2 regions of the Comamonas sp. E6 genome follow, and region 1 is predicted to be linked to the other one. Evidence: predicted binding sites of a transcription regulator. Region 1 holds the regulator's gene; the other holds the start of a gene.
What was found. The regulator FNR, encoded in region 1, switches genes on or off when oxygen is low (the NO sensors DNR and NnrR bind a similar motif). The targets are predictions, from matches to a motif close to TTGATNNNNATCAA.
Positions count from the first base shown of each region.

Region 2: a site for FNR is predicted at 2,351-2,364, ahead of CSE6_RS10705 (OmpW family protein). Genes of this name have one in related genera too.

Region 1 is NZ_BBXH01000015.1:130,556-138,428, reverse strand. Features, by position in the region: gene ccoG (cytochrome c oxidase accessory protein CcoG) at 1-1,002, shown strand, start outside; gene CSE6_RS14475 (FixH family protein) at 1,129-1,434, shown strand; gene CSE6_RS14470 (hypothetical protein) at 1,692-1,955, shown strand; gene fnr (fumarate/nitrate reduction transcriptional regulator Fnr) at 2,019-2,741, opposite strand; gene hemN (oxygen-independent coproporphyrinogen III oxidase) at 3,010-4,392, shown strand; gene CSE6_RS14455 (sulfite exporter TauE/SafE family protein) at 4,396-5,109, shown strand; gene CSE6_RS14450 (HD-GYP domain-containing protein) at 5,220-6,464, shown strand; gene CSE6_RS14445 (bifunctional diguanylate cyclase/phosphodiesterase) at 6,461-7,873, shown strand, end outside.
Region 2 is NZ_BBXH01000011.1:202,193-210,065, reverse strand. Features, by position in the region: gene egtB (ergothioneine biosynthesis protein EgtB) at 1-203, opposite strand, end outside; gene egtD (L-histidine N(alpha)-methyltransferase) at 190-1,245, opposite strand; gene CSE6_RS10705 (OmpW family protein) at 1,653-2,267, opposite strand; gene CSE6_RS10700 (DUF808 domain-containing protein) at 2,471-3,490, opposite strand; gene CSE6_RS10695 (hypothetical protein) at 3,634-3,843, shown strand; gene CSE6_RS10690 (VWA domain-containing protein) at 3,877-5,082, opposite strand; gene CSE6_RS10685 (DUF5682 family protein) at 5,085-7,658, opposite strand; gene CSE6_RS10680 (AAA family ATPase) at 7,831-7,873, opposite strand, start outside.

The DNA of each region.
Region 1 (7,873 bases):
ATGCGTATCGACAAGAGCGGCTGGACTTTGGAGAAGATCTGGAAAAAGTCGCTCAAGCAGTTTCTCTGGATCGCTCTGTCTCTTTGGACAGGTTTCACCTTTGTCGGCTACTTCGTGCCCATCCGTGAGTTGGGTGTGGAGTTGATGGCCTTCCAGGGCAGCTGGCAGATCTTCTGGGTGGCGTTCTACGGCTTCGCCACCTACGGCAACGCCGGCTATATGCGCGAGCAGGTCTGCAAGTACATGTGTCCCTATGCACGCTTTCAGAGTGCCATGTTCGACAAGGACACCATGATCGTCAGTTATGACGCCGAACGTGGTGAAGCTCGCGGCCCGCGCAAGAAAGACGTTGACTACAAGGCACAGGGCCTGGGGGACTGCATAGATTGCAAGCTTTGCGTTCAGGTCTGCCCCGTGGGTATCGATATCCGCAAAGGACTGCAGTACGAGTGCATTGGCTGCGGTCTGTGCATCGATGCCTGCAACTCCGTGATGGACAAGATGGAGTATCCGCGTGGCCTGATCCGATTGACCACTCAGAATGCCGTAGCCAAGGCCTGGAAGCAGGTGCAGGTGATTCGCCGCATTTTCCGCCCGCGTGTGCTGATCTACTCGGCCGTGCTGGTGGCCCTCAGCGCCGCCATGATCGCCAGTCTGGTGCTGCGCGAGCCGCTCAAGGTCGACGTGATTCGCGACCGTGCTGCGCTTTCGCGCATCGTGGCGGGCGGCAAGCTGGAGAACGTCTACCGTCTGCAGATCATGAACGCCACCGAGTCCGAGCAGCGCTACCGTATCAGCGCCGTGGGCCTGGAGAATCTGGAAGTCGCATCCGAGCAGGAAGTGAGCGTTGGCCCGGCAGAGACACGCGGCATTGCGGTGCGGCTGCAGATTCCGTATGGCTCGGCAACTCCCGGCTCGCACCCCGTACACTTCAATGTGGATGCAGTGACTGCCGGAGCAGGGCGTATTTCCGAGAAGACGGTGTTCCTGGTGCCGCGTTAATGCCAGGTCTTGCCGGTCTTCGTGAGCCATCACGGAGGCCGGATAAGGGCACCGCCAATCGGCAACAATTTATGCCACCCTGCCATGTGTGCTCGGGTGGTCAGAATTTTGGAAAGAGGTTTCATCATGTCGGCAGCACAAGCCAAGGTCTCGCAAACGGCCAAGATCATCCACCCCGAGGACGGCAAGCCCTGGTGGAAGTTTGCCCATGTCTGGCTCATCATCGCCGGCCCGGTGATCGTGGTGATTGCCGGCTTTGTCACCGCATACATCGCACTGAGCAGGCCCGATCCCGTGATTGACCCTGACTACTACCGCCATGGCATGGAAATCAACCAGCGCCTGAGCGAAAGTGAAAAAAGCCTGGCCCCAGCAGTCACCGGCCGCAATCATGCGGCCACGCCAGCCAAGGATCATCCGCTGGATCGCTGAGCGCTCCGGCGCTTGCTCCGCCAAGGTCGCTTTTGCGGCCTTTTTTGTTGCCGATATCAAAATCAGAGCGTGTTGCGCATGCACCGTCTAACGTTAATGTAGAAGTAAATGGTTTTTTGATATTCGGATTGCGCAAGGCGCTACTGAAAAGAGAGTAATTCAGGGTTTCCCGCCACGGTGCATGCCCGCAGTCCTGCATGAACGGTCACCACTGTTGTGCAAAATATGACCAAGCCCACAGCCCAAGGAGAATCAGGATGGATGCTCGACGCTGGATGTGGATTGTCTGGCCGGCCTTTCTGGCGGCGGCAATCATGGAGATGGTGGTTTTCGCCTTTGTGGACCCGCTGGATGTGCACTGGCTGGGCTCCCCCCTGGACTGGTCGCGCCAAGCCATCTATACGGTCGCTTTTTTTGCCTTCTGGGTCGTGACCCTGATCGGAGGTGCGATGACGGTGATGCTGGGTCGCTCCGTCAGCGATCTCAATGGCGGCATCGTTTCCGAGCCTCTGCCCGATTAATTCGCACAGACAAAAAAGCCCGCTGTCCGCGGGCTTTGTCTTGAGAGTGTCTGTCGACTCGGTTCAGTTCTGGCATTGCTGGCTGTTGACGATGCGTTTGAGCGCCTCGGTATCCAGGATGCGCAGGTGGCGCTGCTTGACTTCCACAATACCTTCCTCTGCAAATTTGGAGAAAGTGCGGCTCACGGTCTCGAGCTTGAGGCCCAGGTAACTGCCGATTTCTTCGCGCGTCATGCGCAGCACCAGCTCCGACTTGGAAAAGCCGCGTGCCGACAGGCGCTGGACCAGGTTCAACACAAAGGCCGCCAGGCGCTCTTCGGCACGCATGCTGCCCAGCAGCAGCATCACGCCATGCTCGCGCACGATTTCGCGGCTCATGACCTTGTGCACATGGTTCTGCAGGGCAGTGACCTCGCGCGAGAGCTGCTCCAGTTTGTCAAACGGCATGACGCAGACCTCGGCGTCTTCCAGGGCCACGGCATCACAAGTGTGGTGGTCGTTGACGATGCCGTCCAGACCAATGATTTCGCCAGCCATCTGAAAGCCTGTGACCTGATCACGTCCGTCTTCGGTGGCCACGCTGGTCTTGAAGAAGCCGGTTCGAATGGCATACAGAGAGGTGAACTCTTCGCCATTGCGAAACAGCAGCCCGCCGCGCTTGACCTTGCGGCGCGTGGCCACAATCTCGTCAATGCGCTCCATTTGTTCATCGTCCAGGCCCATGGGCATGCACAGTTCACGCAGATTGCAGTTGGAGCAGGATGCTTTGATGGTCTGAAGATTCATGGGCTTTTTGCAACGGCGCAGACAGACACAGAGTGGAGAGTCGCGCTGGTCATTGACCTCGTGGTTGAAGATGAGATGGATCAAATTGTCGCAGCACTTGCCTTGAGGTCTCTTGATTTTCATCAAGGACAGGGTGATTGCCTTGGGGCACATTGCCTGTATTCGTTCAAAAACATGCGCTTTTGCCTATTTTGGGCATGATTTTCAGGATCTGATTTCCATTGAAATCTGCTCTATACAGAGTGTGGGCGCACCCTAACTCCCAGTTATGACCGCAGTCACGCCTGAGTTGCTGAGCCGCTTTGATATCCCCGGCCCACGCTACACATCGTTCCCAACAGCCGACCGTTTTGTTGAGGCTTTTGGTGCAGACGACTACATACTGGCACTCAAGCAGCGCAAGACGCATTCTGGCTCGCGCGCTTTGCCCCTGTCCGTTTATGTGCATGTGCCGTTCTGTGAGTCGCTTTGCTATTACTGCGCCTGCAACAAGATCGTGACCAAGCATCACGAGAAGGCTGCCGAGTATCTGGACTACCTGAGCCGCGAGCTGGCCATGCATACCGAGCATTGCGGCAAAGGTCAGCTCGTAAGCCAGCTGCATCTGGGCGGAGGCACACCGACCTTCTTCAGCGATGCCGAGTTGCAGCAGCTGATGGTTTTGATGCGTGAACATTTCAAGCTGGATCCCGCGGGCGAGTACTCCATCGAGGTCGATCCGCGCACCGTCAGCAACGAGCGGCTGAGAGCTCTCAGGGACATGGGGTTCAATCGCCTGAGCTTTGGCGTGCAGGACTTTGATCCCGCGGTGCAGAAAGCGGTGCACCGCGAGCAGCCCGCCGAGCAAGTCTTTTCGTTGGTGGCCGAGGCGCGCCGCCTGGGCTTTGTCTCCATCAATGTGGACCTGATCTACGGGCTGCCCAGGCAGACGCCCGAGTCTTTTGCGCGCACGCTGGCACAGGTCAATGAGCTGCGCCCCGATCGCATTGCACTGTATGCCTATGCGCATCTGCCCGAGCGTTTCAAGCCGCAAAGGCGTATCGAATCGGCAGACCTGCCTATGGGACAGGACAAGCTGAACATGCTCTCCGGCGCAATTGATGCATTCATGGATGGCGGCTATGTCTATGTAGGCATGGACCACTTTGCGCTGCCTGACGACTCTCTGGCCATTGCCAAGCGCCAGGGGCGCCTGCATCGCAATTTTCAGGGCTACAGCACCCAGCCTGATTGCGACCTGATTGCACTGGGCGTATCGGCTATCGGTAAGGTGGGTGCGACCTACAGCCAGAACGTCAAGACTCTTGAAGAGTATTACGATGCCGTCGATGGAGGCATGTTGCCCGTGCAGCGCGGACTGGCGCTTTCGCGTGACGATCTGGTGCGCAGAGCCGTCATCATGTCCATCATGTGCCAGGGTTCCGTCCTGTATGAGCCCATGGAGCAGGCCTGGCTTATCAATTTCCGCGAGTACTTCGCTGCGGAGCTGGATGCGCTGGCAGAGATGCAGCGCAACGGCTTGGTCGAGCTGTCCGTCGAGGGCTTCAAGGTCACTGGTCTGGGCTGGTTTTTTGTGCGCGGAGTAGCCATGTTGTTTGACCGATATTTGCAGGCCGACCGGAACCGCGCCCGCTTTTCGCGCATCATCTAGCGCATGTTGTTTTCGCTGGTCTGGACTGCTTTGATCATGGGGCTCGTGGGTGGGCCCCATTGTCTTGTGATGTGCGCTGCCCCCTGCAGTGTGGTCACAGCAGCGAAGCCTGTCGGCGGCGGGCAGCCAGTTGTCGTGCTCGGCCTGCAAAAACGCCAATGGCTGCGTACCAGCCTGTTTCATCTGGGGCGCATCGCTGCCTATGCCCTGCTGGGCGGGATCGCGGCCGTGGCCATGGAAAGTCTGGCCTGGCTGACCAGTCAGACAACGGCATTGCAGAGACTTTGGACGCTGATGCATGTGGCGGTCATGGCCTGGGGGCTGGCCATGGTGGTGCAGGCGAGGCAGCCAGCCTGGCTGGAGCGGGCGGGGCGTTCCGTCTGGGCCAGGGTTCAGCCCTGGGTCACCGCGCCGGGCGGCAGTCTGGCAGCGGGCTTTGCCTGGGCACTGATGCCTTGTGGTTTGCTGTATTCGGCGGTGTTGGTGGCGGCCTTGAGTGGCGGCGCCTGGCAAGGTGCTTTGTCCATGGCAGCCTTTGCCGTTGGTGGTGCACTGTGGTTGCTGGCGGGGCCCTGGCTGTGGCAACTGGGGCAGTCGCATGTCAATGCATTGCGGGCCAGGTGGGGCACCAGAGTTGCAGGTCTGATGCTGATTGGCGTTGCGAGTTGGGCTTTGTGGATGGACCTGGTCTACAAACCCAGTCTTTGGTGCCGATAAGTCACACAAGAGGGGGTTGTTGACGCTGTTTGCATCCCAACAGACCCTAGTCATGCTTGAGCAGTCATGGAACTGCGGAATAATGTCTCATCTTGTGTGTAGCGCCCAAAGTGAATCGTTTCGTTGCTATTGATATCGGACAACTGCGTATCGGCATGTATGTCCATCTGGAGACTGGCTGGTTGCGCCATCCGTTTCCCGTCAGCAGCTTCAAGATTGTCAATGACGAGCAGTTGCAGACACTCAGGACCCTGAAGCTCAAGGCAGTTCAGGTCGATCTATCGAGAAGCGATCTGGAAGCTGCGGCAGCGCCTCCGGCCGAAGACCCTCAACCCGCTCCTGCCCCCCCCGAGAACGATGCGCATGCCTGGCGCAACAGTATTTTGGGCGTGCAGTCCAGGTTTCTGGGCGCGGTTTCCGTATTTGATGACGTGCAGGCCTTGTTGCCTGTCAACCCCGAGAAGGCGCGGACAACGACGGATATGCTGGTTGCACAGCAAGTCGTCAAACTGGCGCAGGCTCGTGATCTGAGTTTGCATCTGCTCGCGGATACGGGGGGCGCCACCTTTGGCGTACATGGTGTCAATGTCTCCGTGCTGAGCCTGTTGCTGGGTAAGACGCTGGGCCTGTGCGATGACGTATTGAAGGATCTGGGCACGGCGGCCCTGTTGCATGACATCGGCAAGCCGGGGCTTGAGATTTCTGCATCGGCCAATGCACTGAATCAGGGCACGGGCCGCACGCCTCTGCGAGAGACCGTGTATGCGCGTCATGTCGGAGAGTCGGTGGCATTGGCTCTATCCATGGGCTATCCTCCTTCCGTCACGACGGCCATCGCCCAGCATCATGAATGGGCCGATGGTTCAGGCTTTCCACTTGGCTTGCTGGCCGAAGATATGGACATTGCCGGACAGATCCTGGCACTGGTCAATAATTTTGAGCGCTTGTGCAATCTGCCACTGCAAGGCAACGAAATGACGCCTCATGAAGCCATGGCTGCACTGTACGGACAGTATCGCCAGCGATATGCGCCCGATGTGCTCAAGGCATTCGTGCAGACCTTGGGGGTCTATCCACCGGGCTCTTTGGTGGAACTAAGCGATGGGCGGATGGGCGTGGTGGTGTCTGTCAACACCAGCCAGTCGCTCAAGCCGAAGGTGCTGACCTATGACATGCAGGCGCCGCAGAAGCTGCGGTTCGTAGATTTGCTTGAATATGTGGGTTTGGGTATTCGCCGGGGCTTGACGCGAAATCAGCTTTCTCGAAATGCGTTAGAAGCTTTACAGCCGCAAAGGCGTCTTTGCTACTTTTTTGACAGTTCTGCAGCACCTGCTGCCGAGAAAGACCTCGCGTGACTTTGCAGCAGAGTTTTCTGATTGACCCTCTGCTTGCCTCCATGCTCGATGGTTTGCAGGAGGCGGTCTGGCTGCTGGATGCGCAGACATTGCGTGTCGTGCATGCCAATGCAGCCAGTATGCAGCTCACGGGCTACACGCCCGAGCAGGCGCAGGAGCAGTATGTCGATGTGCTGTGCGCCTCCCTGGTGCAAAAGGCGTTCTGGCAGGATGCCTCAAACTGGGTGGGTGGGGCGAAATTTCTCACAGAAATCTGTACAGCCAATGGTTCATTGACAGCTGTGGAGATGGGGGTGGGCTCCATCGCCCTGAATCCGCGCTGGTTGATGCTCACCATGCTCGACCGCAGCGAGCAGTTGCGGCACGAGAGCGAACTGGACATGCTGCTTGCAGAGTTGCGGGCGACGCTTGAGTCCGCTGCAGATGGCATGCTGGTCTGTGATCTGCGCGGCGGCATTCGGGCATTCAATCACCGTTTCGCGGAGCTGTGGCAACTACCCGAACCACTGCTCGTGCAGCGAGATGATGCGGCCGTCTTTGCCCATCTGGAAGCGCAGACCATCAGCAGCGAGAGTCAGTTCACTCTTCTGCAGGATGCGCAGGACCTGTCGGCTCCTGAAACCTCGGAGGTACTGCAGCTGCTCAGTGGCAGGGTGCTGGAGCGCCGCTCCGTGCCTCAGCTCAGTCGCGGTGTGGCGATAGGGCGTATCTACTCCTATCGAGACATCACGGTGGAATCCAGCTCGGCGACAGAACTACGTCTGGCTGCAAGAGTGTTCGAGTCCAGCCTGGACGGTATCTTCATTGCCGATGCCAATGGTGTCATCGTTCAGGTTAACCCGGCCGGCGGGCAGTTGCTGCATGGCAAGGCGGTGCTGGGGCTCGCTGCCTGGACTCTGTTCGAGTCCGAGGGAGGGCCTGTGTCCGACCTGCTGGAACTGGCCGCTGCGCGCTGGGATGTGGGCAGCTTCTGGGAGGGCAATCTTTGGCTCAAGCAGAGTGAAGGTCAGCGCTGCGCGGTCTGGCTGTCCTGGGTGGCATTGCGTGACGGCTATGGGCGTCTGGTACAAAGCATTGGCTTTATGCGCGACATGACCATGCAGCGCAGTGCCCAAAAGCAGATTGAGCAGCTGGCTTACAGTGATGCGTTGACAGGGCTGCCCAATCGCCTGAGTTTGAGCCGTCACGTGCAAGCAGCCATCACTGCTGCGCGCTTCACACAGCAGCCCTTCAGCATTCTGTTTCTGGATCTGGATCGTTTCAAGATCATCAACGATTCATTGGGCCATGACTTCGGCGACCGGGTGCTCAAGCTGGTTGCTCAGCGGCTGAGCGGACTGCTGCGCCCTGCGGATGTGCTGTGCCGTCAGGGCGGGGACGAATTTGTTCTCTATCTGCATGATTGCACG
Region 2 (7,873 bases), on a different contig from region 1:
AAGAACCAGCTGGTATGGGCAAGATGCCATTTGGCAGGACTGGCGTCCGGCATGGATTGCACGCAGGCGTCTTCTGCAGACAAGGGCGCAGCCAGCTTTTGCGTGCAGGCCCTCACCCGCTCGAACTGCTGCGCCAGCACTATCCAGTCCCTGGCAGCAGGCGCCATGAAAAATGGCCGCACCATGGTTTCAGACTTGGGCATGAATGACGGCAAACCATTGCTGCTCATCGGTCCAGACCCTGGGTTCGGCAAATCCCGCGCATGCCAGCATGGAGAGGAAATCGGACAGCGGGTATTTGTAGCTGTTCTCCGTATGGATGGTCTCGCCCTGAGCAAAATAGCGCAGGCCCTGAGGCCAGCACACCATGACGGGGCGACGGGCGCGCAAATGCATCTCTATCCGCGATGTCCGACTGTCGAAGCGCGCCTCATGCGCCCAGTCCTGAAGATTGAAATCGCTGCCCAGTAGACGGTTCACATGATTGAGCACATTGAGATTGAATTCGGCTGTGACGCCCTGCTCATCGTCGTAAGCGGCTATCAGAACCGGTACCGGCTTGGGCAGATCAATGCCAATCAGCAGCCCGCCGTCGCCCCCCAGAAGTGAATGCATGTGTCCGAGCATATGCAAAGCCTGCTGCGTATCGAAGTTGCCGATCGAGGAGCCAGGATAGAACAGCTCACGCCGTGTCTGTGGCACGCCTGACGGCAAATGCCAGTCCCCCGTGAAATCCGCCGCAACTGCACGAGCCGTAAGTCGCGGGAAGTCATGCTCCAGCCTGGCCACAGCGGCCTGCAGAAACTCGACCGCAATATCCACTCCCAGAAACTGCTGCGGCCCCACGCTGCGGCACAGGCGTCGCACTTTTTCGCAATTGCCCGCTCCCAGCTCTATCAACACCTGGCAACCCGCCATGGCCTGGGCGATCTCCAGGTCGTAGCGGGCCATGATGGCAGCCTCGGTTCTTGTGGGGTAGTACTCGGGCAGCTCGGTTATCTGCTCAAACAAGGCGCAGCCATGCGCGTCATATAGGAACTTGGGAGAAATCTGCGCCTGCCGCTGCATCAGCCCCTGCGCCAGCTCATAGCGCAGATGCGTCGGGGGGATATACGCGTCCATGAAGCTGCAACCCTCGTCCTGAAGCGGTGGAGGTCTCAACGAGGACGCCAGAGGCAATGGAATGCGCCCTGCGCGTGATGCAAACTCTATCGATGCTGCCTGCCTGTCCGGTGTCGCGCGCATGCTGATCCTCCTGATGAGCTGATCGCGCGATGCAGCCATTGCCCGCGCCATCACTGCCAAGCCTGCTTTAGAACGTGCTTACCGCGTTGGAGTGCAAGGAGATCGTAAACACGTTCTTAGACCCTCAGCCTAGCGCGGCCGGCAATCGGCAGAAGTAGGACTGAAGCCAGCGATCCTTTTACTGCATGCGCATGCAGCAATGCTGACAAAGTCAATACTGGCCAAAGAATTCAGCAAAAAAAATCGGTACCCCGCGCTGGCGGAATACCGATCTAAACATACACCCTAGCCTCCGAAGTCATCAGGCCATGCCGACCTGCTGACTCCGATGCACCGCAGAGCCTGCGGTGCGTGCCTCGCCTGCGGGAAGAAGGCCGCAGACAAGAACACTCTTTGCCGTGAAGCTATCAGAAGCGATAGCCCACGCCCACACCCACCAGCCATGGGTCAACCTTGAACTTGGTGTTTTCAAACACGCCTGCACCTGTGACCTTGGTACCCAGATACACCTTCTTGATGTCGAAGTTCAGCGACCAGTTCTTGTCCAGCGCATAGTCGAAGCCGACCTGCAGCGCGCCGCCAAAGCTGTTCTTCTTCACGGTCACGGCACCATCCAGGATGTCCACGTTCGAGAAGCGTGTGTAGTTCACGCCTGCCCCCACATAAGGCTTGAAGGCCCCGAAGTTGGTGAAGTGGTACTGCGCCAGCAAGGTGGGGGGCAGATGCTTGAGCGAACCGATCTTGCCGCCATTCAGGCGCACATCATGCTTTTGGGGATAGGTCAGCACCAGCTCTGCTGCAATGTTGGGCGTGAAGAAGTAGGACACGTCCAGCTCAGGCATCCATTTGTTGTTGATGCTCACGCCTGCGTCTCCGGCAGCGCCACCGTTGTCGCTGTCCAGATGCAGTGCGCGCACGCGAACCTGCCAAGGGCTGGAGCCGTCAAACGAAGATTGGGCAAAAGCGGTACCGGCCGTCAGGGCGCTGGCAACAGCAGCAATCGCGATCAGAGTCTTTTTCATGGGTTCTTTCCTTGAAGAATTGGGTGAGTGCAATGCTTTGCATCCCTTGGCATCCATTGAAGCAAAGCCACTGCCACACGGGTTTGTCCCAAGTCAACCCGCACACCAACACCGCAAAGAAAAAAGCGGACGTTGCCCATCGGCCACGTCCGCCCAGGACACTGATGAAGCGCAAAAATTTGCTTCAGCAGTGATGGTAGTCGTCAATTCGGATGAGCCACCCTGGCTGGTCGCAGCTTGTGCCACAACTCCATGCACACCACAACCGCACCGCCAATGACGGCCCCAACCAGCACATGTACCAACACCGGTCCCAGCGCTGCAACAATACCGCCCGTGGGCACAATCACCTGCTCTATCCAATGTTCGACAGGCTCTATGCCGTGCACCAGCAAGCTACCGCCCACCATGAACATGGCAGCCGTGCCCACGATGGACAGCCCGCGCATCAGCCACGGGGTAAAAGCAATCAGACCACGGCCCATGGCCTTGGCAGCGCTGCTGCTCTTGGCCATCAGCCAGCCGCCCACATCATCCATGCGCACGATCCCGGCCACCAGTCCATAGACGAACACGGTGATGGCCAGAGCTACTGCGATCAGCACCGAGGCCTGCTCCCAGATGGGTTTGGCGGACACCGTACCCAGCGCAATCGCCATGATTTCGGCCGACAAGATAAAGTCCGTGCGCACGGCCCCCTTGACCTTCTGCTTTTCGTACTCCATCGGGTCCATCTGCTTTTCACGCGCGGCACGCACCGATGAAGGCGCAACACCTTTATGGGTAGCCTCCTCGGCATCCACCACGGCATCATGCGCATCATGCTTTTTGTGCTTGTGAAACAGCTCAAGGATCTTTTCCACGCCTTCGAAGCACAGAAAAGCGCCCCCCACCATCAGCAAAGGCGTGATCAACCAGGGCACAAAGGCGCTGATCAATAGCGCTGCGGGCACCAGGATGGCCTTGTTCATCAACGAACCTTTGGCCACCGCCCAGACCACTGGCAACTCCCGATTGGCCTTCACTCCCGTGACCTGCTCGGCATTGAGAGCCAGATCATCGCCCAGCACGCCGGCCGTCTTCTGCACCGCCACCTTGGTCTGTGTGGCCACATCATCCAGGATTGCTGTGCTCTTGCCCGCAGCGGTCTTGGTCATCAAGGCCACATCGTCGAGCATGCTTGCAATATCGTCTAGCAGCATCAAAAGGCCGGCACCTGCCATCGCACTCCCCAGTTGGTTTCAATGTCCACTATCATGCCTGCAAACCGTGCAGCGACTGCAGCAGGAAGTTGCCAATCGCCTACGCGATCAGCACGGCCAAGGCTTTGCAGCGACAATGAGCGCCCTCATCGAACGGAAACCCTGTGACTCAAGCCATCGCTCATGCCGAACTGATTGCCAGCTACCGCAAACTTGCCGCAGAGGCCGCCAAGAAGGCGGAACTGGTCAAGGCCGCAGCGGGCAAAGGCCCCAAGACCATTGCAACGGTCAGCGAAACCGCTGCCAAGGCCGCGCGCCGCCGCGATGTGATGGCCGCCAGACTGGCCAAGCTTGGTATCGATCTGCCGGGCTGAGCCTCAACAAGCAGCCTTCTTCGGGCAGTCTCCTTATTTGCTGGTCTTGAAGCCCTGTGTCGCCGCCCAGGCTGCCACATCGTCGCGGCGGATGGCCGCTGCCATGAGCTGTGGAAAGGCATCGGGGGTACAAGCAAACGAGGGCACGCCCAGTGCCGCCAGCTTGGCCGCCAGTTCCGCGTCATAGGCCGGCGCACCCTCGTCGCTGAGCGCCAGCAACGTGATGAACTGCACGCCTGCTTCCACCAGCTCGTTGGCGCGGCGCAGCAGGCCCGACTCCACACCGCCTTCGTAGAGGTCGGAGATCAGCACCAGAATGCTGTTGCGCGGCTCGCTGATCAGCCCCTGGCAATAGCCGACCGCACCGTTGATATCGGTGCCGCCACCCAGTTGCACGCCAAACAGCACATCGACGGGATCGTCGAGTTTTTCCGTCAGGTCAACCACGGCCGTATCAAACACCACCAGCTTGGTGGCCACGGCCGGCAGGCTGGCCATCACCGCACCGAAGATGCTGGAATAGACCACCGAGTTGGCCATGGAGCCGCTCTGGTCAATGCACAGAATCACCTCGCGCTGCGGGCGGCGCGCCTTGCGTCCATAGCCGATCAGCGTCTCCGGAACAATGGTCTTGTACTCGGGCTGCCAATGGCGCAGGTTGGCGCGTATGGTGCGATTCCAGTCGATTTCTGCATGGCGCGGGCGTCGGTTGCGCTGGCTGCGGTCCAGCGCCCCGGCCACGGCACTGCGCATGGGCTCCTCGAGCTTTTTCATCAGCTCGTCCACCACCTTGCGCACCACCAGCCGCGCCGTGGCCTTGGTGTTCTGCGGAATCACCGAGCCCAGCGAAATCAGGTCCGCCACCAGATGCACATCGGGCTGCACGTTCTCCAGCATTTCGGGCTGCAGCAGCAGCTCGCGCAGATTCAGACGCTCCATGGCATCGCGCTGCATGACCTGCACGACCTGGCTCGGAAAGTATTTGCGGATATCGCCCAGCCAGCGCGAAACCGAAGGCGAGGAGTTGCCGCGTCCACCCTTGCGCGATGCCAGCTTGCTGTCTTCCTCATACAAGGCGGCCAGCGCCTGGTCCATCTCCTGCAAGCGGCCCGTCACACCGCCGCAACTGGCGTCAGCGGGGCTGCCCAGTACCATGCGCCAGCGCTGCAGCCGCGTGGTGGGCTGCAGCTCTTCGGACTCCTGTTGCGGCTCGGTCGCCAAATTTGCTGTTTGATTCATCGTCACACCCTGGCCGCAGCCGCATCAAAATCGGTAGCTGCCTGGGCTTGTCCCATCAGCGCCTGTGGCAGATTCAATCCCAGCAACTCATTGAGCACGGGCAAGGCCCGCAAGGCACGCGACTCATCCCAGGGCGCGGCGTCGTCCGCAGCGCCCACAGCAGGACCAGGTGCCGCAGCGCCCCCCACAGGAGTTCGCTTGACCTTGTCGCCCAGGCTTTGGCGCTCGTGATTGCTGAAGGTCGAGAAGCTGCGCCGCACCAGCGGCAGAATCTGGGCAAACTGCACCTCGCCCAGACCGCTGAGCCAGGCATCGACAGCACCCCAGATGGACTCGTCATGCAGCAACACCAGCGCCTGCTGGTTCAGGAAACCGTCCAGCCAGGCGGCCACATCCATGGGCGCCGCGCCCAGCGAAAGATTTCGGTTGAACTGACGCACGATCTCAGCGCTTTCCAGCAACTGCTCATCCAGCAGCAAACGGCAGGCCATGCCGCGCAGCAGCGCCGCTGCGGCATCCCCCATGGCCAGGCTGCGCAGTGCCAGACGCCAGGCATCCACCGCCTGTTGCGCCTGGCCGTCGCTGGTGCGCAGCCGCAGTGCCTCGTGCGCCGCCAGCACCTTGGTCTTCATGGCGGCCGCAGCATCCTCATCCATGGCCATGCAGGCAACAGGCAGGCCGATGGCGGCGCGCAGCACCAGCGAATCGATCACGCCGGCAAGCAAGGCGGTATCGGTCTGGCGCACGCTGCCATAGCGATAGACATTGGCCAGCGGCGGCAAGGCCTGCAGCAGCTGGGCCACATCGCCCGTGGTAGCTGCACGCTGGGCCAGCGTGGCGATCAGGGCTTCGACCAGCTGCGGCAAATCGGCCAGCAACGCATCGTCGATGGCCTGCGCGATTTCGGGCAGCGAGGTCTCGGTCGTCAGGCTGGAGCGCAGCTTGGCCGTGGCGGCCTGGGCCACGGTCGCGCCGTGCACGCTGGCCTCGATGATGCGCACTGCCAGCTCGGGCTCCCACTGCAGCTGCCAGCTTTCGCGGAAAGTACCCCGGTTGCGCTGGGCATCAGTGGCGCGCACGCCCCAGTCAATGCCGAGCAGGCGCAGACGGTGCAGGAAATGGCTGCGTGCCAGATCCGTGTCCTTGCGCAAATCCAGTGCCAGCAGCTTGCTTGCCGCCTCGGGCTTGAGGCGCAGCGATTTCTGCTGCTGCTCAATGTCGCGCTGCAGTGGCACCTGGGGTACATCGGCGGGCACCTGGCCCAGCACATGACCGACGGTCAGCTCCTCATCGATCAATCTGAGCGGCGCGTCCTCGCCCATGCAGATCACGGTGACTATGGCCTCGTTGATCTCCTCCAGGCCGGGCATGGGCTGGCCGCGCAGCGCCGCCAGGCCCTCGGCCAGACGCGTGGCCTCGATGATGTGAGCGCTGGAGCAGTCCAGATCCTTGTCGCGCAGCAGATGGGCCACGCGCGTCAGCCAGCCCGCCGTGCGCAGCGTGGCTGGAGAAACCTCGTTTTTGATAGCTACTTGCGCTTTACCATCAAGCGTTTGAGGCTGATTTGAATCCAAACCCTGGGACGACTGATAACACTGCCACAGATGCTGGTACCAACCCGGAGAAGTCACACCCGCGCCATAGCCGCTGCTGCTGGCCAGGTTGCGGTAGGTCCAGGGGGCCCAGGTCGCCATCACCTTGGCCTTGGGCAGGCCTTTGAGCAGTGCGCTGTCGGCCTTGGCCGTCACGCTGGCCTTGAGCGCCGGCACATGCCAGGCGCCACAGACCACGGCAATGCGCTGGTGACCGGCCTTGATCGCCTCGCGAATGCACTGGCGCATATGGGCTTCGCGCAGTGCTTCGCGCTTCATGTATTCCTCGCCGCGCCAATGTTCGCCATCCTTGGACAGTTCTTCGCGAGCTGCCGTCATCACCTCGCCAATGCTTTCAAACAGTGCTTCGCTGTCGCCGCGCTCCTCGACCAGACGGTTCCACCAGCTCTCGCCATCGTCAAAGCCTGCGGCATGGGCCAGCCAGTCCAGCGGATCGCGGTGCAGGTGTTGAGGGGGCGGTGCCGGGATGTCCAACTGCAACCCGTGCTCGTCACCGTCCTGCATATCGGCCAGCGTCGCGGCCTCCGCGACATCCGGTGCATCCTGCTCCGAGTCCGGGACAGCCACCGCCTGCACAGCAGCCTCTGCCTCCTGTTCCGCCTTCTTCAGCGCTTCGCGTCGCGCAAACTCGATGGCCATGCCATGGGTCTGGGGCAGGTCGATGAAGCGCGTGGCAACACCCTGGCGACTGGCCCACTGCAATGCCTGCCATTCGGGTGAAAACTCGGCAAATGGATAGAACGCGGCCTGGCTGGGCTCGTCCTGCATATAGACCAGCATGGCCACGGGCGGGCGCAGCTCGGCACTTTGCAGCATGGGCAGCAGCGCCTCCCCCTCTGGCGGGCCTTCCACCAGCAGGCAATCGGGCTGCAGTGCTTGCAGCGCCTGCAACAGGCTGCGCGCGCAGCCCGGGCCGTGATGGCGTATGCCAAAGAAATGAACAGAATCAGCGGAAGTGGCCATGGGCTGGGTCAATCAGAAATTCTTGAGGAGCGACTGCATTTCAATGCGGTTGGCACAGCCCAGCGAATCGAAGATTCGCGCTTGAGACGAGGCGTCTTTGTCGAAGACAGTAGCAGCGCTACGGCGAGACAAAGCAACGAAGTATCAAGGGCTGTGGCAGCCGCTCGCCGAATTACAGTTGCTCGCGGCAGGCGCGGTACAAATCCTTCCAGTCG